4 regions of the Kitasatospora sp. NPDC091276 genome follow, and region 1 is predicted to be linked to each of the others. Evidence: riboswitches for the same ligand, from Rfam matches in the RefSeq annotation. Region 1 holds a riboswitch; each other region holds the start of a gene.
The links. A riboswitch is a leader RNA that binds a small molecule or an ion and turns the genes downstream of it on or off. The one in region 1 is predicted to bind cobalamin.
Positions count from the first base shown of each region.

Region 2: linked by a shared signal. The riboswitch ahead of AB0O19_RS18450 (ABC transporter substrate-binding protein) and the one ahead of AB0O19_RS06920 (HoxN/HupN/NixA family nickel/cobalt transporter) in region 1 are both predicted to bind cobalamin.
Region 3: linked by a shared signal. The riboswitch ahead of AB0O19_RS14915 (CoA-acylating methylmalonate-semialdehyde dehydrogenase) and the one ahead of AB0O19_RS06920 (HoxN/HupN/NixA family nickel/cobalt transporter) in region 1 are both predicted to bind cobalamin.
Region 4: linked by a shared signal. The riboswitch ahead of AB0O19_RS12890 (iron ABC transporter permease) and the one ahead of AB0O19_RS06920 (HoxN/HupN/NixA family nickel/cobalt transporter) in region 1 are both predicted to bind cobalamin.

Region 1 is NZ_JBFBFU010000004.1:207,973-213,361, reverse strand. Features, by position in the region: gene AB0O19_RS06940 (GTP-binding protein) at 1-61, opposite strand, end outside; gene rpsN (30S ribosomal protein S14) at 58-363, opposite strand; gene rpmB (50S ribosomal protein L28) at 363-599, opposite strand; gene rpmG (50S ribosomal protein L33) at 725-889, shown strand; gene AB0O19_RS06920 (HoxN/HupN/NixA family nickel/cobalt transporter) at 1,002-2,114, opposite strand; cobalamin riboswitch at 2,144-2,358, opposite strand; gene AB0O19_RS06915 (metalloregulator ArsR/SmtB family transcription factor) at 2,440-2,823, shown strand; gene AB0O19_RS06910 (DNA-formamidopyrimidine glycosylase family protein) at 2,884-3,693, opposite strand; gene AB0O19_RS06905 (AAA family ATPase) at 3,774-4,685, opposite strand; gene aroQ (type II 3-dehydroquinate dehydratase) at 4,765-5,193, opposite strand; gene aroB (3-dehydroquinate synthase) at 5,202-5,389, opposite strand, start outside.
Region 2 is NZ_JBFBFU010000013.1:121,916-127,304, forward strand. Features, by position in the region: gene AB0O19_RS18440 (siderophore-interacting protein) at 1-759, opposite strand, end outside; gene AB0O19_RS18445 (hypothetical protein) at 1,163-1,666, opposite strand; cobalamin riboswitch at 2,215-2,420, shown strand; gene AB0O19_RS18450 (ABC transporter substrate-binding protein) at 2,542-3,486, shown strand; gene AB0O19_RS18455 (iron chelate uptake ABC transporter family permease subunit) at 3,483-4,562, shown strand; gene AB0O19_RS18460 (ABC transporter ATP-binding protein) at 4,604-5,377, shown strand; gene AB0O19_RS18465 ((2Fe-2S) ferredoxin domain-containing protein) at 5,374-5,389, shown strand, end outside.
Region 3 is NZ_JBFBFU010000010.1:114,049-119,437, forward strand. Features, by position in the region: gene AB0O19_RS14900 (TNT domain-containing protein) at 8-721, opposite strand; gene AB0O19_RS14905 (hypothetical protein) at 1,321-1,722, shown strand; gene AB0O19_RS14910 (nitrilase-related carbon-nitrogen hydrolase) at 1,837-2,781, opposite strand; cobalamin riboswitch at 3,028-3,219, shown strand; gene AB0O19_RS14915 (CoA-acylating methylmalonate-semialdehyde dehydrogenase) at 3,435-4,934, shown strand; gene AB0O19_RS14920 (acyl-CoA dehydrogenase family protein) at 4,942-5,389, shown strand, end outside.
Region 4 is NZ_JBFBFU010000008.1:193,722-199,110, reverse strand. Features, by position in the region: gene AB0O19_RS12910 (anti-sigma regulatory factor) at 1-384, opposite strand, end outside; gene AB0O19_RS12905 (GNAT family N-acetyltransferase) at 634-1,113, opposite strand; gene AB0O19_RS12900 (ABC transporter substrate-binding protein) at 1,185-2,180, opposite strand; gene AB0O19_RS12895 (ABC transporter ATP-binding protein) at 2,203-2,967, opposite strand; gene AB0O19_RS12890 (iron ABC transporter permease) at 2,967-4,049, opposite strand; cobalamin riboswitch at 4,139-4,277, opposite strand; gene sodN (superoxide dismutase, Ni) at 4,366-4,761, opposite strand; gene sodX (nickel-type superoxide dismutase maturation protease) at 4,985-5,389, shown strand, end outside.

The DNA of each region.
Region 1 (5,389 bases):
CGTCGGCGTGCAGTCCGGCGACGACCACCACGGGCAGTTTGATCCCGTCCACGCCGCTCACCAGCTGGCCTTGCGGACGCCGGGCAGGTGGCCGGCGTGGGCGTGGACGCGGAGGTTGACCCGGGAGAGGCCGAAGGCGCGCAGGTAGCCGCGGGGGCGGCCGTCGACGGCGTCGCGGTTGCGGATCCGGGTGGCGCTGGCGTCGCGGGGCTGGCGGGCGAGTTCGGCCTGGGCGTCCGCGCGTTCGGCGGGGGCGGTGCCGGGGTGGGCGATGATCCGCTTGAGCTCGGCGCGGCGCTCGGCGTACCGGGCCACGACGGCGCGGCGCTGCTCGTTCTTGGCGATCTTGCTCTGCTTGGCCATCAGACCTTCCCCCCTCGGGCGCGGATGCGGGCGACGGCGGCCTCGATGCCGATCGTGTCGATGGTGCGGATGCCCTTGGCGCTGAGGGTGAGCCGGACGTACCGGCCCTCACCGGGCAGCCAGTAGCGCTTGTGCTGGATGTTGGGGTCGAAGCGGCGGCGGGTGCGGCGGTGCGAGTGCGAGATCGCGTTGCCGAATCCGGGCCGGCGGCCGGTGAGTTGGCAGTGGGCGGACATGGGTGCTCCCTGGCGTCCGGGAATGGGCGGGACGGAGCTCACGTTACACCAGATGAAAATGACTTCCATTTCGGTGTACGGTTTCGCCCCAGCCCCGAACACCCCGCCAACCCGGGAGGACACCCATGGCCCGCAGCGAACTGCGCCCCGTCATCAAGCTCCGCTCCACCGCCGGCACCGGCTACACGTACGTGACCCGCAAGAACCGCCGCAACGACCCGGACCGGATGGTCCTGCGCAAGTACGACCCGGTCGCGCGCCGGCACGTCGACTTCCGCGAAGAGCGCTGAACCCCGCCCGCTCGACGACCGGCACCGACCCGCAGCGACGAAACGGCGCCTCCCCCGGAATCCCGGGGGAGGCGCCGTCGCTGCTCGCTGCCGTCGCTGATCGCAGCCGTCGCTACTCGGCGGCCACCCAGCGCTTCTCCACCCGGGCCAGCTTCCAGTAGGCGATCGCCGCGGCCCAGACCACCACGAACAGCCCGGCGATCGCGTAGCCGACGTTGTCCAGCGAGATGCCCGCGATCCAGCCGGTGACCGGGTCGGTCAGATCGAGCTTCTCGTGCAGCACGCCGACCAGTTCGATGGTGCCGATGACGAAGGCCACCGCGATCGACAGCCCGGTGATCGTCAGGTTGTAGTACACCTTCCGGACCGGGTTCGCGAAGGCCCACTGGTACGCGAAGTTCATGAACGTCCCGTCCAGGGTGTCGAACAGGCTCATCCCGGCCGCGAACAGCAGCGGCAGGCAGACGATCGCGTACCAGGGCAGCCCGGCCGCCGCGCCCGACCCGGCCATCACCATCAGGGTGACCTCGGTCGCGGTGTCGAAGCCCAGCCCCAGCACCATGCCCACCGGGAACATCTGCCCGGGCCGGGTGATCGACCGGGTCGCCCGGTTCAGCACCCGGGCCATGAAGCCGCGCGAGTTGAGGTGCTCCTCCAGCTGCGCCTCGTCGTACGACCCGGCCCGCATCGCCCGGAACACCTTGAGTATGCCGAGCAGCGCGGCCAGGTTGAGCGCGCCGATCAGGTAGAGGAACGCCCCGGAGGCCGTCGTGCCGACCATCCCGAGCCACTTGTGGGTGGCCGAGTCGTCGTCCATCAGCGTGCTGGCCAGCTGCGCGCCGCCCGCCACCAGGGCGGCCATCAGCACCACCATCGAGGAGTGCCCGAGGGCGAACCAGAAGCCGACCGAGACCGGCCGCTTGCCGTCCGCCATCAGCTTGCGGGTGGTGTTGTCGATCACCGCGATGTGGTCGGCGTCGAAGGCGTGCCGCATGCCGAGGGTGTACGCGGTGATCCCGAGGCCCACCCCGAAGACCTGGGTGCCGACCGCGTAGTTGTGGGGCGCGACCAGGAAGACGAGCGTCCCGAAGGCCACCACGTGCATGGCCAGGATCACCCCCATCAGCCCGGCCGTGCGGACGGTGTCCTCGCGCTTCCAGCGGAACGTGGGCAGCACGGACGGTGTCGCCGGCGCCTCGGCGGCGGCGGTTTCGGGCAGGGTCATTCGGGTCACGCTCCAGCACCTCGTGGAAACACTTCGTGAGATGCCGTGGCCGGTCTCCTGGCTTACGGGGGTCCCGTACCCGCCTTCCCAGGTGCGCGAGGCTCCCAGTGGCGTCGTGGGTACGGACGTCTCTCCATCGTCGACGATCACGATGGCCCGATCACAGTGGCGAGGGCCGCTCCGGACTGGGACCCCTGAGGATCCGTCACCGGTCTTCCCGAGCACCACGGCGGGGAACACCGTAGGGGCCAGGACCCACCCTTGCAAGGCTGCGCACCTGCGCAGGTGTCCAGGATCACAGGCCCCCTCCTGCAACAATGTGCGCATGCATCTCGTACCGGCCGACCGCGCGGGCCACCGCACCATCGACGGACACCGGGTCTGCGAGGCCATCGCCGCGATCGGCGACCCCGCGCACGTCCGCACCTGGGCCGAGCGGTTCTCCCTGCTCGCCGACCCCGGGCGGCTCGCCCTCCTGCTCGCCCTCCACCGGGCCGGCCCGCTCGCCGTCTCCGACCTCGCCGTCGCCACCGGCATGCGCGACCCCGCCGTGTCCCAGGCCCTGCGGCTGCTCCGCACCGCGGGCGTGGTCACCGGAGACAAGGACGGGCGGGTCGTGCGCTACCGGCTCGTGGACGAGGCCCTGCGCCCCCTCCTCGACGCGTGCGCCGCCGCCGAACACCACGAGCCCAACACGGCCGTCGGCTGACCGGCTCCCCCCCCCCCGGAGGACGCGCCGGGGCCCGGCCGGAGCAACCCTCGAACGCGGTCAGGCCGCCTGGCAGGCGGGGCACCAGAAGAGGTTGCGCGCGGCGTGCTGCTCCGTCCGGACGTCGGTGCCGCAGACCAGGCAGGGCATCGCGGCCCGCCGGTAGACGTACACCTCGCCGCCGTGGTCGTCGACGCGCGGCGGGCGGCCCATCGCCTCGGGGGTGTGCTCGGGGCGGACGGTGTCGATCCGGCCCGCGCCGACGCCCTCGTGCATCAGGGCGACCAGGTCGGCCCAGATCGCGTCCCACTCGCCCCGGGTGAGGTCGCGGCCGGCGCGGTGCGGGTTGATCCCGTGGCGGAACAGCACCTCGGCCCGGTAGACGTTGCCCACCCCGGCCAGCACCTTCTGGTCCATCAGCAGCGCGGCGACGGTCGTCCGGCTGGCCGATATCCGGCGCCAGGCGGCCTGCGGGTCGGCGTCGGCGCGCAGCGGGTCGGGGCCCAGCCGGGCCGCGACGGCGGCCTTCTCCGCGCCGGTGACCAGCGCGCAGGTGTTGGGGCCGCGCAGGTCTGCGTAGCCGTCGTCGTTGGCCAGCCGCAGCCGGACCAGGCCGACCGGCTCGGGCGCGGGCCCGGTGCCGAAGGCGAAGCCGCCGTAGAGGCCGAGGTGGACGTGCACCCAGGCGCCCTCCTCGAAGCCGAGGAACAGGTGCTTGCCGACGGCTTCGGCCGCGGTGAGCAACTGCCCGTCGATGGCCTTGGCCTCGTCGGCGAACCGGCCCTGCGGACTGGACACCTCGACCGGGCGGCCGCCGAAGGCCTTCCGGTTCTCGGCGGCGAGGCGGTGGATGATGTGGCCTTCCGGCACGGGCGTCAGCTCCCCCGGGGTGGTTCGACAGGACCCGCACATCATCGCAGCCGGCACCGACACCGCCGGATCGTCGCAGGTCAGCGCACCGGCATGCCCATCAGCCGGGCCAGGATGACACGGTCCAGCTCGGCGGCGGTGCCGGCCACGTCCAGGTACGAGTTGTCGATGATCGGCAGCCCGGAGTTGTACCAGCCGGCCATCCGGCCGTGGATCCGCGCCACCTCCTCGTCACCGAGCCGCCGGGTGCCGCCGCGCCGGGCGTTGCGGTGCAGCACGGAGTCCAGGCTGGGCAGCAGCACGACCGGGATCATGCCGGGGCCGATGTGCCGCTTCCAGCCGCCGAGGCCGATGGCCGGGCGGTCCGGGAAGACGGCGTCGTCGATGATGCAGGAGATGCCGTTGGCGAGGTAGTTGCGGCAGGCGAAGCCGCAGGTGCGGCGGGCCAGCCGGTACTGCGCCTCGGAGGCGTCGTTCCAGCCGGACTGCGGGTTGGCGAAGCCGGACTGCACCCACTCGCGGACGTCGTCCAGGCTGATGTGCGCGGTCGGGCTGGGCCGGCGCTCGGCCCAGTACCGGGCGACGGTGGTCTTGCCGGCCCCGGCCGGGCCGATCAGCAGGACGGCGATCGGACTGGTGGGCGCGTGCCGCTGCGGCGGGTGGGCGGGGAGTTGCACGGGCGTGCCGGAGGGCAGCACGAAGTGCCCGGTGGACCCGACGGGGACCGGCGCGCCGGGCGCGGGTGCGGCCGGGGCGGGCGCGGCAACAGGAGCGGGCGGCACCGGAGCGGCCGGAACCGGCGGCGCGGCGGCGGGAACAGGAGCCGGAGCGGGCGGCACCGGAGCGGCCGGAACCGGCGGCGCGGCGGCGGGAACAGGAGCCGGAGCGGGCGGCACCGGCGGCGGCGCGGCGGCCCCCGACGGCTGCGGCCCCGGCGGAGCGACGGGACGCGGCGGGACCTGCCCGCCCCCGGCGTACTGCGTCACGGTCACCTCCCGACACCTCTCAGCGGGGAGACTACACGGCGGCCCGGCGGCGGGCACAGTCCGCCACCGGGCCGCTGACCAGGCGTCAGCGCGTGGCGAGTTGCTCGGCCAGGGCGCGCAGGGCCAGCTCGTACGAGCCGAGCCCGAACCCCGCGATGGTGCCGGAGGCCACCGCGGCGATCACCGAGGTGTGCCGGAAGGTCTCCCGGGCGTACGGGTTGGAGATGTGCACCTCGATCAGCGGCGCGGTGCGCTGCGAGGCGGCGTCCCGCATCGCGTACGAGTAGTGCGTGAACGCGCCCGGGTTGATCACCACGGGCACCTTGCCGTCGGCCGCCTCGTGCAGCCACTCCACCATCTGCTGCTCGGAGTTGGTCTCGTGCACCTCGACCTCGAAGCCGAACTCCTTGCCGAGCGCGGTGCAGCGCTCGACCAGCCCGGCGTAGGAGGTGGCGCCGTAGACGTCCGGCTCGCGGCTGCCGAGCCGCCCGAGGTTGGGGCCGTTGAGCACCATGACCCTGGTCACGCCGAGACCTCCGCGTAGGCGGCGACCAGCAGGGACGGGTCGGGGCCCTCCAGGACGGAGGTCTTGCCGAGGCCGTCCAGGACGATGAAGCGGATCAGGTCGCCGCGCGACTTCTTGTCGATCTTCATGGCGTCCAGCAGCTTCGGCCAGGCGTCCGCCTGGTAACGCAGCGGCAGGCCGACGG
Region 2 (5,389 bases), on a different contig from region 1:
CCGCCAGTAGCCCGAGACCGACAGCCGCTCGCGCGGGATGCCTCGCTCCACGCGCAGCAGGCGCCGCAGTTCCTTCACGAAGCCCGCCTCACCGTGCACGAACGCGGATGCCGTGCCGGCGGGGAATTCCAGCGCGCCCACCGCCTCGACCAGCGCCTCGCCCACCGGGCGGGCGCCGCGGTGCAGCCAGCTGATCTCGGCCCCGGAGGGCGAGACGATCTTCTGCTCCTCCGCGGCGTCCGCGACCTCGACGAAGGCGTGCACCACGGCATCGGCCGGCATCCGCTCCAGCGCCGCGGCGATCGCGGGCAGCGCGCTCTCGTCGCCCACCAGCAGGTGCCAGTCGGCGCTCGCGTCGGGGGCGTAGCCGCCGCCGGGGCCCAGGAAGCGCACCGTCTCGCCGGGCTGTGCGCGGGCCGCCCAGGGCCCGGCCAGGCCCTCGTCACCGTGCACCACGAAGTCGATGGTCAGCTCGCGCAGGGCCGGGTCCCAGGCCCGCACGGTGTACGTCCGGGTGATCGGCCGCTGCTCGGGCGGGAACTCCTCGCGGATCCGCGCCATGTCGAAGGGCTCCGGGTAGCTCACGCCCTCGGGCGTGAAGAGCACCTTGATGTAGTGGTCGGTGAACTCGGTGGCGTCGAAGTCCTCCAACCCCGCACCGCCGAGAACCAGGCGCACCATGTGCGGTGTGATCCGCTCGGTGCGCAGCACCTGTGCTTCGCGCGCCTGCGGTGTCCGGCGGGTCGGTTGGTCTGCCATGGTGCCCCCCTGGGCTGTGTGGTCGCGCGTCTTGGTTAGGCTTGCCTAAGTTAGCACCCTTGAGGCGGTGCTCGACCCAGGGACGGCAGCCGATCCCCATTCCGCCCACGACCGGGAACGTGACGCCCCGGCAGCCCTGCTGCGGCTCGCGGACGCGACAAGGTCGTACGGAGCCGCCGCGACCGGTTCGGCGCAGCCAGACCGCGCCGCGCGCCGCCCGGGAGCCGACGACCGAGGTCGCCGCCCGCAGAGCGGCCGCGCCGCACTCCCCGGACCGATCCGGCACCGCAACCCGCTCGGGAGGATAGGGAGCGGGCGGCCGGTCAGGACGCCGGTACGATTTCGGCCGCCCTGCCGGAGGCACTCGTGGTTCAGGTGGCGGGCGACCGGGTGGGGTCGGGCCTCAGGCGCGCCGCACCACGAAGGTGACCTCCGCGATGTTCCCCCCGCCGCCGATCACCTGGCAGGTGAGACCCGCACCGACAGTGCACTCGTTGACGTTCGACCCGGCGTAGGGGTTGCTCCAATGGATCAACCCGCTCCAGGTGTCCACGCCGAAGCCGATCTGCCCCTCGGTGCCCGTCAGGAACCCGCACGACTCGGTTTTCCAGCTGGGGGCCACATTCGGCAGGATGTAGCTCGGGGGCAGAGGACTGCCGGTGCTCCAGCACCCGTGGGCCAGGGTGGCCGAGCCGAGGTAGAGCATGCTGCCGGTCTGGTTCGACAGGGTGACCTGGGTGCTGCGCGCCGCGTAGGCGGCGGACGCCGCTGGGGCGGCCGACCGCGTCGTTCCGGCGGAGGGGCCGGCGGCCTGCGCCGCGGGAGCCAGGGCCAAGCCGGCGCTCAGCGCCAGGACGGCGGTCAGTACGGAGGACTGGACAACACGCTTGGAGGTCATGGCAGCCAACTCTCTATCGGAGGATGGTCAGGTACACGCCTCAACGGGATGGCGGACCTCGTTGGTTCACCAACCGCCACGACGTGCGGGAATGAGGGCCTGTGTGAGGTAGTGATCAGCCTTCTGGTTGCACCCTCCTCCGAGGGCGGAACAGGGAGGACTGTGGGCTGTGACGCGTCGGCAACTCACGGACGATCAGCGGACGATGATTGATCCCTACCTGCCGGTCGGCAGGTTCAGCCCGCACCCCGAGCGACCGCGGGAGCGCTCGGGCCGGTGTGCCAGCACCGCCGGCCAGCAACGCCGTGCCTACGAGAAGGAACTGCTGCGAAGCGCGAGGTGGCCGAGTGGCGGCGCCCTACTTCCCCGTCACGTGCCCGGACGAGGTCCTGGACCACCACCTGCGGCACTACGCCGTCGAGTTCAGGAACTGGATCGTCGCCGCCGCCCGCACCTGAGACCCCCGGCCGGGCCCCGTGGCCGATCCCTCCCCCGCCCCCGGGAACGGTCCAGACGATCATCCCACGGGCTGGCCAGCTCCGACCTGACCACGCCTGATACCTTGCCATCGCCGTGGTGTACGGGAAACCGGTCTGAGTCCGGTGCGGCCCTCGCCACTGTTGCCGCGGAGTTCCGCGGCCCTCGCTGACCGGCTTTTCCAGCGGTCAGGGCCACTGGGCGGGTTGGAAGAGCCGTCCGGGAAGGTCGGCCGCGGCGCGTTGATGCGGAAGCCAGGAGACCGGCCACGGCGCTACATGTTCCACGAGGGTTTTGGAGAACACGTGCCCAGCGGTCTGCCGTATCCGTTCCGTTCGATATGTTCCGTACGTCCCACAGGTCCGATACGTGTCGGCCGGGCAGTCGCGGCCTTCCTGTTCATCGGCATGCTCGGAGCTTGCACGGGCGCCCCCGCGCCCACCACGTCCGGCGGGACGGCCGGAACTGCCGCGCCGGTCAGCGTCGACAATTGCGGGACCACCGTGACGGTCGGCGCGCCGCCCGACCGGCTGGTGACGCTCAACGAGGGTGCCACCGAGGTGGCCCTGGCCCTCGGCCTGCAGTCCCGCATGGCCGGTACCGCCTACCTCGACGATTCCATCCCGGAGAAGTGGAAGGCGGCCTACGACTCCGTCCCGGTGCTCTCCAAGGACTACCCGACGAAGGAGAAGCTCCTCGCGGCCCGTCCCGACTTCCTGTACGCCTCCTACTCCAGCGCGTTCACCGACAAGGTCGCGGGCACCCGGGGGGAACTGCGCGGCCAGGGTATCCCGTCGTACCTGTCCCCGTTCGGCTGCTCGGACAAGAGCCAGGTGCCGCCGACGACCTGGCAGGCGGTGTGGGGCGAACTGAACGACGTCGCCAAGGTCTTCGGTGTCACGGAGCGGGCCGCCGCGATCCAGCAGCAACAGGAGCAGCAACTGGCCGAGTTCACGGCGACGGCCGCGGGCAAGGGCTTGAAGGTCCTGTGGTACGACTCGGACACCAAGGCGCCGTTCGTCGGGGCCGGCCACGGCGGACCTCAACTCGTTCTCGATGCCGTGGGCGCCCGCAACGTCTTCGGGGACCTGCCCGGTGGCTGGCAGAACGTGAGCTGGGAGAAGGTCGTCGCGGCGGACCCGGACGCCATCGTGGTCGCGGACGCCGGCTGGGACACGGCCCAGTCCAAGATCGACTACTTGGAGAACGACCCGGTGCTGAGCAAGCTCACCGCCGTACAGCGCAAGGCTTTCGTGGTGGTGCCGTTCTCGGAGTCGACTCCCGGCGTGCTGCTCGCCGACGGTGCCGCCCGGGTGTCCGCGGGACTGGACCGACTGCACCCGGGTTCATGACCGCGCCCCACCCCGCCGTCGCGCGGCCCCCTGGTCCGGGCCGCGCGACGGCGGCCCTGGCCATCGGTGCGGCCCTGCTCCTGGCCACCGTGCTCCTCGGCCTCGCCGTGGGCTCGCAACACGAGCCGGTCCGGACGGTGATCGACGTCGTGGTGCGCCGTCTCGGGCTGGGCAACCCGCACGTGACGCTGCTGGACGACCAGATCGTCTGGCAGTTGCGGCTGCCCCGGGTTCTGGGAGCGGCTGCCACCGGCGCCGGCCTCGCGGTCTGCGGTGCGGTGTTGCAGACGCTGACCGGGAACGACCTGGCCGATCCCTTCCTGCTCGGGATCTCGGACGGAGCCGCCGCCGGCGCGGTCACCGTGATCGTCCTCGGTGTCGGCGTGTCCGGCGCCGTGGGCACCGGCGCGGTGTCCACGGCGGCCTTCGCCGGTGCCCTGCTAGCCGCCGTCGTCGTCCTGGCACTGGCCGGCGCGCGCACCCGGTCGCTACCGACCACCCGGACCGTGCTCGCCGGCATCGCGGTGGGACAGATGTGCGGGGCCTACACCTCGTTCGTCGTGCTGGTCCTCGGGGACCGCAACGCGGCGCGCGGTGTCATGGAGTGGACGCTGGGCTCGGTCGCCGGCGTGCGGTGGCCCACCGCCGTCTTCCTGACCGCGGTCGCGCTGGCCGGTGTCACGGTCCTGGCCTCCTCGGCCCGCGACCTGGACGCCTTCGCGTTCGGCGAGACCGCCGCCCGCTCCCTCGGCGTCCACGTCGAGCGCACCCGTTGGGTCCTCGTCGCCACCGCCGCGCTGGTAACCGCGTGCCTGGTCGCCCACACCGGCGTCATCGGGTTCCTCGGCCTGGTCGTACCGCATGTCGTCCGTCTCGTCTGCGGCCCGCGCCACGCCCTCCTGCTGCCCGTGTCGGCACTGGTGGGCGCATCCCTCCTGGTGGGCAGCGACATCGTGGCGCGCTCGGTCCTCCCCGACCGGGAGATCCCCGTCGGCGTCATCACGGCCGGGCTCGGAGCGCCCTTCTTCGCCTGGCTGCTGTGGCGCCAGGGGCGGGCCGACGGGAGGGGGCAGTGACGGTGACGCCCCCCGCCGAGCTGCGCACGGAGGAGCTCCGCGTGAGCATCGGCGGAGCCACGCTGCTGGACGCGGTCTCGCTCGCGTTCGCCCCCGGCCGGATCACGGGCCTGCTCGGACCCAACGGCGCCGGGAAGACCACCTTGCTGCGCGCGGTCGCCGGACTGACCCGGCCGAGCGAGGGGCGGGTCCTCCTGGACGGAGAGGATCTCCACGCACTCACAGCCCGCCGACGAGCACGACAGGTGGCCTTCATGGAGCAGCAGGCGGACACCCGGCTGTCGCTGCCGGTCCGTCAGGTCATCGATCTCGGCCGCACGCCGCACCGCAGCCGCTGGCCCGTGCCGGCGAACTCCGCCACCGACGCCCACGAGCGGTCCGTGTTCGCCGCGGCCGTGGCCGCAGCCGACGTCGGCCACCTGCTCGACCGGTCCTGGCCGACGCTGTCGGGTGGCGAGCGGCAGCGGGTCCAGCTCGCGCGGGCACTGGTGCAGGAGCCCGGCGTGCTCCTGCTCGACGAGCCCACCAACCACCTCGACCTACGCCACCAACTCGGCTTCCTCGGCACCGTACGCGGGCTGGGCATCACCACGGTAGCCGCGCTGCACGACCTCGAACTCGCCGCCGCCTACTGCGACGAGGTCGCCGTCCTGCTCGACGGCCGACTGGTCGCCCACGGGCCCAGCTCCGACGTGCTCACCTCACCGACGATCGCGCACGTCTACGGCGTCGACGTCACCGTGGAACGACACCCCCGGCACGACAGACCGCACATCCGGTGGAACGGACTGCTCCCCGAAGGGACAACACCATGACCCGCCCCGTCC
Region 3 (5,389 bases), on a different contig from region 1:
GTGGGGGTCAGGCGTCGTTCTGGCTCGACTGGCAGAAGTCCTTGTCGGCGGCGTGTTCGGTCAGGTACCCGGCGGTGATGAGGCCGGCGACGTCGTACGTGCCCGGGATGTCGCCCGGCTTCAGGGCCGGGTCGAGCCACTGCTGGAGTCCGTTGCCCGGCTGGGAGAACGCGCCCGCGATGTGCCCCTGCTGGACGTTGAACGGCCTCTGCACCTCGAAGCAGTGGTAGTTGTCCTCGCCCCCGTTGAGGGAGTCCGGCGGAAGGGCTCGCTGGGGGAACGGCGTGCCGCCGGGGGCGAGGAACGAGCCGTAGGCGCTGTTCCCGAAGCGGTCCAGCTTCTGGTGCTCCGTCATGCTCTGTACGGCCATGTCGAGGGTGCCGTTGTTGTCGGTGAAGCCGTTGTGGTCCGGGTACTTCCACCCCCTCCAGTCCCGGTACCAGTCCAGGAAGCGCACCGGCGTCACTCCGCCCAGCCGGTCGTAGCCCGCCAGCAGCTTGGTCAGCACGGAGTCCGTCGGCAGGGTGACCGGGCCGAGTTCCTTCCGGGTGCAGAGGTAGTTCTCGGCGCCGGCATCGCGGACCTTGGGGACGCCCTCGCACTCCGTGATCGGAACCCCTCGGGAGGCGGAGGACTGGGCGGCGGCGGTGCCGGTGGCGGCCAGCCCCGTCAGGGGTAGGGCGATCGCCAGTGAGAGGGCGGCGAGAGTGGGGGTGCGCATGGGCGGGCGGCTCCGTTCGGGGTGCGGGGCGGGGAGGGGGCTGGGCGGGTTGCGGCCGTCGGCGCGTACGGCGGACCGTGTGGCCGCCGGACCCGCGCACAGTTACGCACGGCGATTTGCCGTCGTGCACGCACAAGATGTCCGACGCCACTGGTGCCCACCCGTTCGGCCGATGCCGCTGACGGATGCTCGGCTCGCGGGAGCCGGACCTGTCCCGCCCCGTCCGCTCCCTCGCCCTCATCCAGCCCTCCGCCTTCACCGGGGTAGCGCTTGGCAGGCGACCCCGCGCGCCTTGGTGGCGGCTGTCACGCTTCGGCACATGCGGAGCCTCTCCGGTGGTGCCGTAGCATCCGGATGGCAAAACACACACCTGTCAGCGGGGGAGAGTACTGCACTTGTTCAAGAGATCGACGGCCGTGCCGGCCGGGGCGGCCGCACGGGCGGCCTGCGCGGTCGTGCTGATGGTGTCGGGCGCCCTGGTGCTCGGCTCGTGCTCATCCGTGGGGTCGCCGGGTGGAGGGCGGGAAACGCCGAGCGAGCCCACACGTGTCGAGTCCCGGGAGGAGGCGCTGGCCCGGGCGGATCGGGTCCAGGACCACGTGCGCGAGCTGACGGGCCTCGAGCGGGATCCGTGGGGCAAGCTCATCGGCTACTACAGGTGCAAGGGGCGGGGGTTGGGTATCGCCGATGAGGGCGAGGCGTACCAGCTCAGTTCGGGGAACCTGTTGAAGGCCACGGACGACCAGCGTCCCGAGGTGCTGCGGGCGCTGCGGGAGAAGCTGGCGGGCGAGGGCTTCAAGATCACCTCGTCGGCGTCCGGTGCGGACGCTCAGTCCACCCCGCCCACCTGGGAGTTCGATGCCGTCCACGAGTCCGACGGCTACACCGTTTCGGCGGGCGCGTCGAAGCCCGGCCAGGGTGTGAGTGTGATGGTCGTCCTGCCCTGTCAGGCCCCGCCGTCCGCCGGTGCGGCTTCGCCCGCTCCGACGGCCACCACCTGAGGCCGGCGCGGCGGTTACGTCAACTACGCTACTGGAAAAGGTAGTTGGCGTCAGTCCCGGCACGTCGACTCGGGGCGGCGGGACGCCCCGGCGTGGGTGCGCCGGGGCGTCCGGTCAGGCGTCGGTGCGGCTCGCCGCGGTCAGCGGGGCGTACAGCTCGGGGCGGCGGGTGCGCAGCAGGCCGAACTCCCGCCAGTCCCGGCACTGGTCGAGGTCGAGGTCGGCGACGAGGACGGCGGGCCGGTCGCGCGGGGCGCGGAGCAGGATCCGGCCGTACGGGTCGGAGATGAACGACGAGCCGTAGAAGGTGGACCGGCCCTCCGTCCCGATCCGGTTGGGCACGATCATGAACAGCGCGTTGGCGAGGCCGTTGGCGCTGATGGCGTGCTCCCACATGGGCCGGGTGTCGAAGTCCGGGAGGTCCACCTCGGAGCCGATGGCGGTGGGGTGGACGAGGACTTCGGCGCCGCCGAGCGCGTAGGCGCGGGCGAGTTCGGGGAACCACTCGTCCCAGCAGGTGGGGAAGCCGAAGGCGGCGCCCTGGTGGGCCAGGACGGGGAACCCGCTGTCGCCGGGGCGGAAGCACAGGTCCTCGCGGTAGCCGGGGAAGGCCGGGATGTGGTTCTTCCGGGTCCTGGCGACGAGGGTGCCGTCGCGGTCCACGCAGACGGCCGTGTTGTAGCCGAGGCCGCCGTCCTCGGCGCGCTCGTACAGGGAGGCGTGGACGCTGATGCCGAGTTCGGCGGCGAGTTCGGCGGCGAGGCGGGTGGTGGGCCCCGTCTCGACGTCCTCCAGGTGGCGGGCGGCGCCTTCCCCCAGCGGGTCGTCGGTGTTGCAGAAGTAGGGACTGCGGGTCAGCTCGGGCAGGCACACCATCGTCGCGCCCTGCGCGGCGGCGAGTGCCACGCCCTCGCGCAGCCGGGCGTCGTGCTCGGCCGGGTCGGCGTACCAGCGCATCTGCACGAGCCCGACGCGCAGCGGCGCGCGTTCGGCCGGCCTGGTGCGGCCGGGGGAGCCGAGCGGGGAGCCGAAGGAGGTGAGGACGGCGTACGAGGTCACGGGTGTTCCTTCTGTTCTCTGGCGCTGATACGGAGGTGCCGGTGAAGGCCCTGCGATATAACTGAAAGTTCAGTCAGCTTTGCTGGCGTGGTGAAAATGTAGCCACGCCGGAACGTTCCGGCAAGGGGTGGCCGGCGAATGGTGTGCGGCTGTGCGGCTGTGCGGCTGTGCGGCGACCGCGTCGGGCAGGAGATCGGCGCGGCGGAAACCCGATGGCGCAACGCGCGTGCGGGCCTCTGGACTTACTAGGACGTCCAACTATATGGTCGACGACAGGTCCGCGGTGTCAGGGAAGCCGGTGTGAGTCCGGCACGGTCCCGCCACTGTGACCGGGGAGTTCGTCCTCGCAGACGAAGGCCACTGGCAGCCAGCCGGGAAGGCCTGGGGGCGTGCGGTGATCCGGGAGTCAGGATACCGGCCGCGGGTGTTCCGTGTTTTCCACGAGGATGGAGACGACACGCATGACTCCGGGCTGCTCCCGCTCCACTGCCGCTCCTGGTCGTCCCGTGCCCACGGCCGCCGGGGCGTCCACGCCCTGACGTTCCGTTCCGCCGCCGCACGCCCGTGCCGCGGGGCGCACCACCGTGCGCCCGCCGACCCGCGGCGGCCTCCGATCCTCCTCCTCTCCCCACCCTGTCGAGAGAAGGAACCCGATGGTCCGAGAACTGACCCACTTCGTCGCCGGCAAGCCCACCGCCGGCACCTCCGGTCGCTTCGGCGACGTGTACGACCCCAACACCGGCCGGGTGCAGGCCCGGGTGCCGTTGGCGAGCCGGGCCGAGGTCGAGGCGGTGATCGCCGACGCCGCGCAGGCCCAGCCCGGGTGGGCGGCGTGGAACCCGCAGCGACGCGCCCGCGTCCTGCTCCGCTTCCTCCAACTCGTCGAGCAGGAGAAGGAGGAACTGGCCCGGCTGCTGTCCGCCGAGCACGGCAAGACCGTGGCCGATGCCCACGGGGACGTCCAGCGCGGCCTGGAGGTCGTGGAGTTCGCCGCCGGCATCCCGCACCTGCTGAAGGGCGAGTTCAGCGACAACGCGGGCACCGGCATCGACGTGTACTCGATGCGCCAGCCGCTCGGCGTGGTCGCTGGCATCACGCCGTTCAACTTCCCGGCGATGATCCCGCTCTGGAAGGCCGCACCCGCCATCGCCTGCGGCAACGCCTTCGTCCTCAAGCCCTCGGAGCGCGACCCCTCGGTGCCGCTGCGCCTCGCCGAACTGTTCCTGGAGGCCGGGCTGCCGCCGGGCGTGCTGAACGTGGTCAACGGCGGCAAGGACGCCGTGGACACCCTGCTGGAGGACCCGCGGGTGCAGGCGGTCGGGTTCGTCGGCTCCACGCCGATCGCCCGGTACGTGTACGCCACCGCCGCCGCGCACGGGAAGCGGGCACAGTGCTTCGGCGGTGCCAAGAACCACCTGGTCGTGATGCCGGACGCCGACCTCGACCAGGCCGCGGACGCGCTGATCGGCGCCGGCTACGGCTCGGCCGGCGAGCGCTGCATGGCGATCTCGGTGGCCGTCCCGGTGGGGGAGGAGACCGCCGACGCCCTGGTGGCCAAACTGGTCGAGCGGATCGCCGCGTTGAAGGTCGGGCGCTCGGACGACCCGGCGGCGGACTTCGGCCCGCTGGTCGGCGCCGACGCGCTGGAGCGGGTCCGCGGCTACCTGGACCTCGGGGTCGAGGAGGGCGCCGAACTCGTGGTCGACGGGCGGGACTTCCGGCTGGAGGGGCACGAGGGCGGCTACTTCCTCGGCGCCTCGCTGTTCGACCGCGTCACGGCGGACATGCGGATCTACCGGGAGGAGATCTTCGGCCCCGTCCTGACCGTGCTCCGCGCCGCCGACTACGAGGAGGCGCTGCGCCTGCCCAGCGAGCACGAGTTCGGCAACGGCGTGGCCATCTACACCCGGGACGGCGACACGGCACGGGACTTCGCGCGCCGGGTGAACACCGGCATGGTCGGCGTCAACGTGCCGATCCCCGTGCCGGTCGCGTACCACACCTTCGGCGGCTGGAAGCGCTCCGGGTTCGGCGACCTCAACCAGCACGGGCCGGACTCGATCCGCTTCTACACCCGCACCCGCACCGTCACCTCGCGCTGGCCCTCCGGGGTCAAGGAGGGCGCGAGCTTCACCATCCCGACGATGGGCTGAGGGCGCCGTGCACGACCTCACAGAGGACCAGCTCGCCATCGCGGCGACCGCCCGGGCCTTCGCCCGCGAACACCTGGCGCCGAACGCGGTCGCGTGGGACCAGGCCAAGCACTTCCCGGTGGACGTGCTGCGCAAGGCGGCGGACGTCGGCCTGGCCGGTGTCTACGTCCGCGAGGAGTCCGGCGGCTCCGGACTCACCCGCGCCGACGGCGTGCTCGTGTTCGAGGCGCTGGCCACCGGCTGCCCGTCCATCGCCGCCTACCTGTCCATCCACAACATGGTCGCCTGGATGATCGACCGCTACGGCGACGACGCCCAGCGCGCCCGGTGGCTGCCGGGTCTCAGCGCCATGGCGACCCCCGCCAGCTACTGCCTCACCGAGCCCGGCGCGGGCTCGGACGCGGCGGCACTGACCACCCGGGCCCGCCGGGACGGGGACCACTGGGTCCTCGACG
Region 4 (5,389 bases), on a different contig from region 1:
CTTGTGCAGGCTGATCGACACGGTCTTGTCCTCGCCGACCGAGGAGTCGACCTCGCCGGCCAGGGCGGAGAGCACCGTCCAGGCGAAGGTGTCCCGTTCGGGTGCCTTCCCGTCGGTGGTGGGGGCGGCGACGGTCACCTTCAGCGAGTCGCCGACCAGCCGGAACTCGCAGGTCAGGACGGAGCCGGGCACCGCCTGCTGGAGCAGGATGGCGCAGGCCTCGTCGACCGCGATCCGCAGGTCCTCGATCTCGTCGAGGGTGAAGTCGAGCCGCGCCGCCAGGCCGGCCGTCGCTGTTCGCAGGACCGAGAGGTAGGCACCCGCCGCGGGCAGCCGGACCTCCACGAAGTCCTGCACTCCGGGCTCGCCGTCGATCTGGGACACCCTCACCTCCTGGGTGACGCGCTGTGCTTCCGGGCCGGTGGCCGCGGCACTGTCTGTTGCTTGGCTCAACTGCTTCGCCCCAACTGTCCAGAGGGGTGGTGCGGTACGTACCGGTCATACCCTTCGCGGGGCGACCGGACGCCGCGTATCCGCCTGAGACCTTACCGCCTTCCGCACGCCGGCCGGGGCTCGGGAGTCACTCATGGTAAGCCATCGCGACGCAGGGTGGCAGGGGTTCGGGCGGTCCGTTCAGTGACCGCCGCCGGCGGCGGCGAGGGCCTCGCCGGTGAGCCGGTAGACGGTCCAGTCGTCCATCGGCACCGCGCCGAGGGACTTGTAGAAGTCGATCGAGGGCGTGTTCCAGTCGAGCACCGACCACTCCACCCGCGCGTAGCCGCGTTCGACGGCGATCCGCGCCAGTTCCAGCAGCAGCGCCTTGCCGTGGCCGCCGCCGCGGGACAGCGGGCGGACGTACAGGTCCTCCAGGTAGATCCCGTGGGTGCCGCGCCAGGTCGAGAAGTTGAGGAACCAGACCGCGAAGCCGACCGGCTCGCCGGTGGCGTCGTCCTCGGCGATCAGGGCGAACAGCGCGGGGTTGGCGCCGAAGAGGGCGTCGCGCAGCTGCTCCTCGGTGGCCACGGCCTCCTCCGGGGCCTTCTCGTACTCCGCGAGCTCGCGGATCAGGGCGAGGATGACGGGAACGTCGGTCACGACGGCGGTGCGGATCATGCCGCGAGCCTACTGCGCGCCCCCGCCCCCGGCCCAGGCCCGGATCGGGGCCCGGGCCGGGGACGGGCGGGTCAGCGGGCGGGGACGGTGCGCAGGTAGTCGGCCAGCGCGGTGATCGCGGCCGGGTTGCGCGGGCTCTCCACCAGGTCGACGTAGTCCAGGACGAAGATCCGGTCGTTCCTGACCGCCGAGACGCCGGCCAGCGGCGGGAAGGACTTCAGGAAGGCGCGCTTGGCGTCGGCGCCGGTCTCGCCGTAGTTGTTGATCAGGATCACCTCGGGGTCGCGCTGGACCACGCTCTCCCAGCCGACGGTGACCCAGGTGTCCGCGAGGTCGCCCATCACGTTGGTCCCGCCGGCCTTGGCGATGATCTCGTCGGCCGCGGCGAACTTCCCGGCGGTGTACGGCTTATCCTGCCCGCTGTCGTACAGGAACACGGACGGCCGGCGCTCGGGCTGCGGGGCGGCGGCGACCTGCGCCTTGAAATCGGCGACCAGCTTGTCCGCCCGGTCGCGGACGTCGAAGATCTCGCCGAGGTTGGCCAGGTCGGTGTAGAGCGCGTCCAGCGGGGACATCACGCCGCGCTCGCTGCCCTTGCCGCTGCGGCAGGACTCGCTGAGCACGTACGAGGGGATGCCGAGGTCCTTGAGCGCCTGCGGGGTGAAGCCGCGGCCCTCGTCGAAGCCGTAGTGCCAGCCGGCGAAGACCAGGTCGGCCTTGGCGCCCAGCACGATCTCCTTGGTGATCTCCTTCTTGGAGAGCCACGCGGTCTGCTGGTAGCCGTCCTTCCAGGCGACCTGGTCGACCCGGCCCTTGTCGTCGGGCATCACGTAGCCGGCCATCCGGTCGGCCAGGCCGAGGGCGAGCATCAGCTCGGTGATGCCGACGTCGTTGGTCACCGTCCGGGCGGGCTTCTGCGGGAAGGTGAGCTTGGTGCCGCAGTTCTCCACGGTCACCGGGTAGTGGGCGGAGGCGGCGGTGGCGTCGCCGCTCGGGGCGATCTCGGCGCCGCAGGCGGTGAGCCCGAGGGTGAGCAGGGCGGTGATGGCAACGGCCTTGGTGCGCACGGGGGTTCCTTCGGGGGGTGGGTCAGATCCGGTCGAAGAGCAGTTGGACGGCGCCGGTCACCGGGTGCCGGACGGGGGTGGCCCGGACGCCGAACACCTCGGCCAGCAGGGCGGGTCGGAGCACCTCGGCGGGCGGCCCCGAGGCGACGATCCGGCCGGCCCGCAGCACGTACAGCAGGTCGCAGTGGCCGGCCGCCAGGTTGAGGTCGTGCAGCGCGGTGAGCACCGTCGGGCCGGCCTCCCGGACCAGGGCCAGCACGTCCAACTGGTGGCCGATGTCCAGGTGGTTGGTGGGCTCGTCCAGCACCAGCAGCCGGGGCTCCTGGACCAGCGCGCGGGCGATCAGCACCCGCTGCTTCTCGCCGCCGGACAGGCTCAGGAAGCCCCGCCCGGCCAACTGCTCGGCGCCGACCTTGCGCAGCGCCTCCGTGCAGCGCGCGTGGTCGTCCGCACCCGGGCCGCCCAGCCCGCGCCGGTGCGGCAGCCGGCCCATGGCGACCACCTCGGCCACCGTGAAGTCGAACTCGGCGGAGTGCTCCTGGGGGAGTGCGGCCACCCGCCGGGCGGCCTCGCGCGCGGTCAGCGCGTGCAGGTCCGCGCCGTCCAGCCGGACGGCCCCGGCGGCCGGCCGCAGCGCCCGGTAGACGCAGCGCAGCAGCGTCGACTTGCCGCTGCCGTTGGGCCCGACCAGTCCGACCACCTGCCCGGCGGCGGCGTCCAGGGCGACGTCGTGGACCAGCCGGGCGCCGGCCAGCTCGACCGAGACGGAGTCCAGGGCGAGATCCATCAGCGGCCTCCGAAGGAATAGCCGCGACGGCGCATCAGCAGCAGGAAACAGGGCACCCCGAGCACCGCGGTGACCACCCCGACCGGCAGTTCGGCGGGCGCCAGCAGGGTGCGCGAGACGATGTCCACCCAGACCAGCAGCAGCGCCCCGGCGAGCGGCGCGACCAGCAGCACCCGGCGGTGCCCGGCGCCGACCAGCATCCGGGCCAGGTGCGGCACCATCAGCCCGACGAAGCCGATCGCCCCGCTGACGGCCACCACCGTGCCGGTGACGGCGGCGGTCACCACGAAGAGCTCGCGGCGAAGCCGGTCCGGGTCCACGCCCAGCGAGGCGGCCGTCTCGTCGCCCATGGCGAGCGCGTCCAGCCGGCCGGCGGCGCAGGCCAGGTACGCCAGGCCGGCCAGCACGGTGGCGGCGGCGATCGGCACCGAGCCCCAGGTGGCGCCGCCGAGGCTGCCGAGCAGCCACATCATGGCGTCCCGGGCGGCCTCGCCGCGGGCGGCCGCGAAGACCATCAGCGCGGTGACGGCGGAGAAGCCGTAGGAGAGCGCGGTGCCGGTGAGCACCAGCCGCAGCGGGGTGAGCCCGTAGGCCGTGCGCGCCGCGAGGTAGACCAGCACCATGGCGACCAGCGCGGAGCCGAACGCGGAGGCCGAGATCGCCCACACCCCGAGCGAGGCGAAGGCGCCGAGCAGCAGCACGGCGTTGGCGCCGACGGCCGCGCCGGAGGAGATGCCGAGCACGAACGGGTCGGCCAGCGCGTTGCGCACCAGGGCCTGGACGGCGACCCCGGTGGCGGCCAGCCCGGCGCCGACCACCGCGGCCAGCACGGCGCGCGGCAGCCGGATCTCCCAGACGATCGCGTAGGCGGCGGCCTCGTCCGCCTCCAGCCGTCCGCCCGTCAGCCCGGCGGCCAGCAGCCGCAGGGCGCGGGGCAGGCCGATCCCGGAGGCGCCCAGCGCCACGCCGCAGAGCAGCGAGAGCAGCAGGGCGGCGGCCAGGCCGACGGCGAGCGGGAGGGCGGGTATTCGGCGGGCGGGCGGGCTCGTTGCGCCACTGCCCGCGGCTGCGGTGCTGCTCACGGTGCGCCTTGCCTCGGGCTGCGGGTGCGCGGGGGCGGCACCGGTCGGGCGCGGGCCCGGGCGCCATCCCCTCGCAGTCCACGGCGAGTTGTCGGGAGTTCAGCGGCCGGGGGCGATCGGGCTGGCGCGGCCCCGGGGCCGTGCTCACCGTTGCGGGTCAGCGCCGGATTCACACCGGACTTCCCCCTCGGACGCCCTGGCAGCATAACAGCCACTCAGGCTAGGCAACCCTTACCGGGCTCGGATGGGGCGTGAACGCACGACCGCCCCCGTCCGGGCTCGCGGACGGGGGCGGTCGGGTGGCGACGCGTCAGGCTCAGGCCTGCTTGGTCTCCCAGAAGATCTTGTCGACCTCGGCGATCAGGTCCAGCAGGGCCTGGCCGGTGGCGGGGTCGGTGGACGCCTTGGCGGCCGAGGCGGCCTTCAGGGTGTCGTTGATCAGCTGGTGCAGCTGCGGGTACTTCTCGAAGTGCGGGGCCTTGAAGTAGTCGCTCCACAGCACCGAGATGTGGTGCTTGACGGCCTCGGCACGCTGCTCCTTGATGATCAGGGCGCGGGTGCGGAAAGCCGGGTCCTCGTTGGCCTGGTACTTCTCCTGGGTGCCCTTGACCGACTCGGCCTCGATCCGGGCCTGCGCCGGGTCGTACACGCCGCAGGGCAGGTCACAGTGGGCGTGGGCGGTGGCGCGCGGTGCAAACAGACGAGAGAACATGGGAGTCCTTCCTTAGATCGTCTTCCCGCGCCCGAGATTACCCTTCCGCGCCCGGGGTTTCGCGATCGGGCGGTGGGCCTAGGGCAAAAGGCGGACCCGGAACCGGGGTAATCCGGACATCGAACGGATCGAACGGGGTGACGGTCCGTACGGCAGACTGGGACCGGGCGGTCCGGGAGGAGGAGTCGTGGCGCGGAGCACGGAACCGGCGGGCGCGGAACCGATGGGCACGGAACCCCGGGGGCGGGGCGGCGGCGCGGTGCCGTTCGGGCTGGTCGACGTGGCGGGCCCGTCGATGGTCCCGACCCTGCGCGAGGGCGACCAGTTGCTGGTGCGCTACGGCGCGCCGATCCGGCCCGGCGCGGTGGTGCTCTTCCGGCACCCCTTCCAGCAGGACCTGCTGGTGGTGAAGCGGGCCGCCGAGCGGCGTCCGAGGGGCTGGTGGCTGCTGTCCGACAACCGGCCGGTGGACAGCGACAGCCGCAGCTACGGCCCGGTCCCGGACGAGCTGGTGCTCGGCCGGGTACTGCTGCGGCTGCGCCCGCGCCCGGCCTGGCTGGCGCCCGGGCGGCGGCTGGAGCGGCTGCTGCTGGGCACCCGGCTGGCCCGGGTGCCGGGCCTGGCCCGC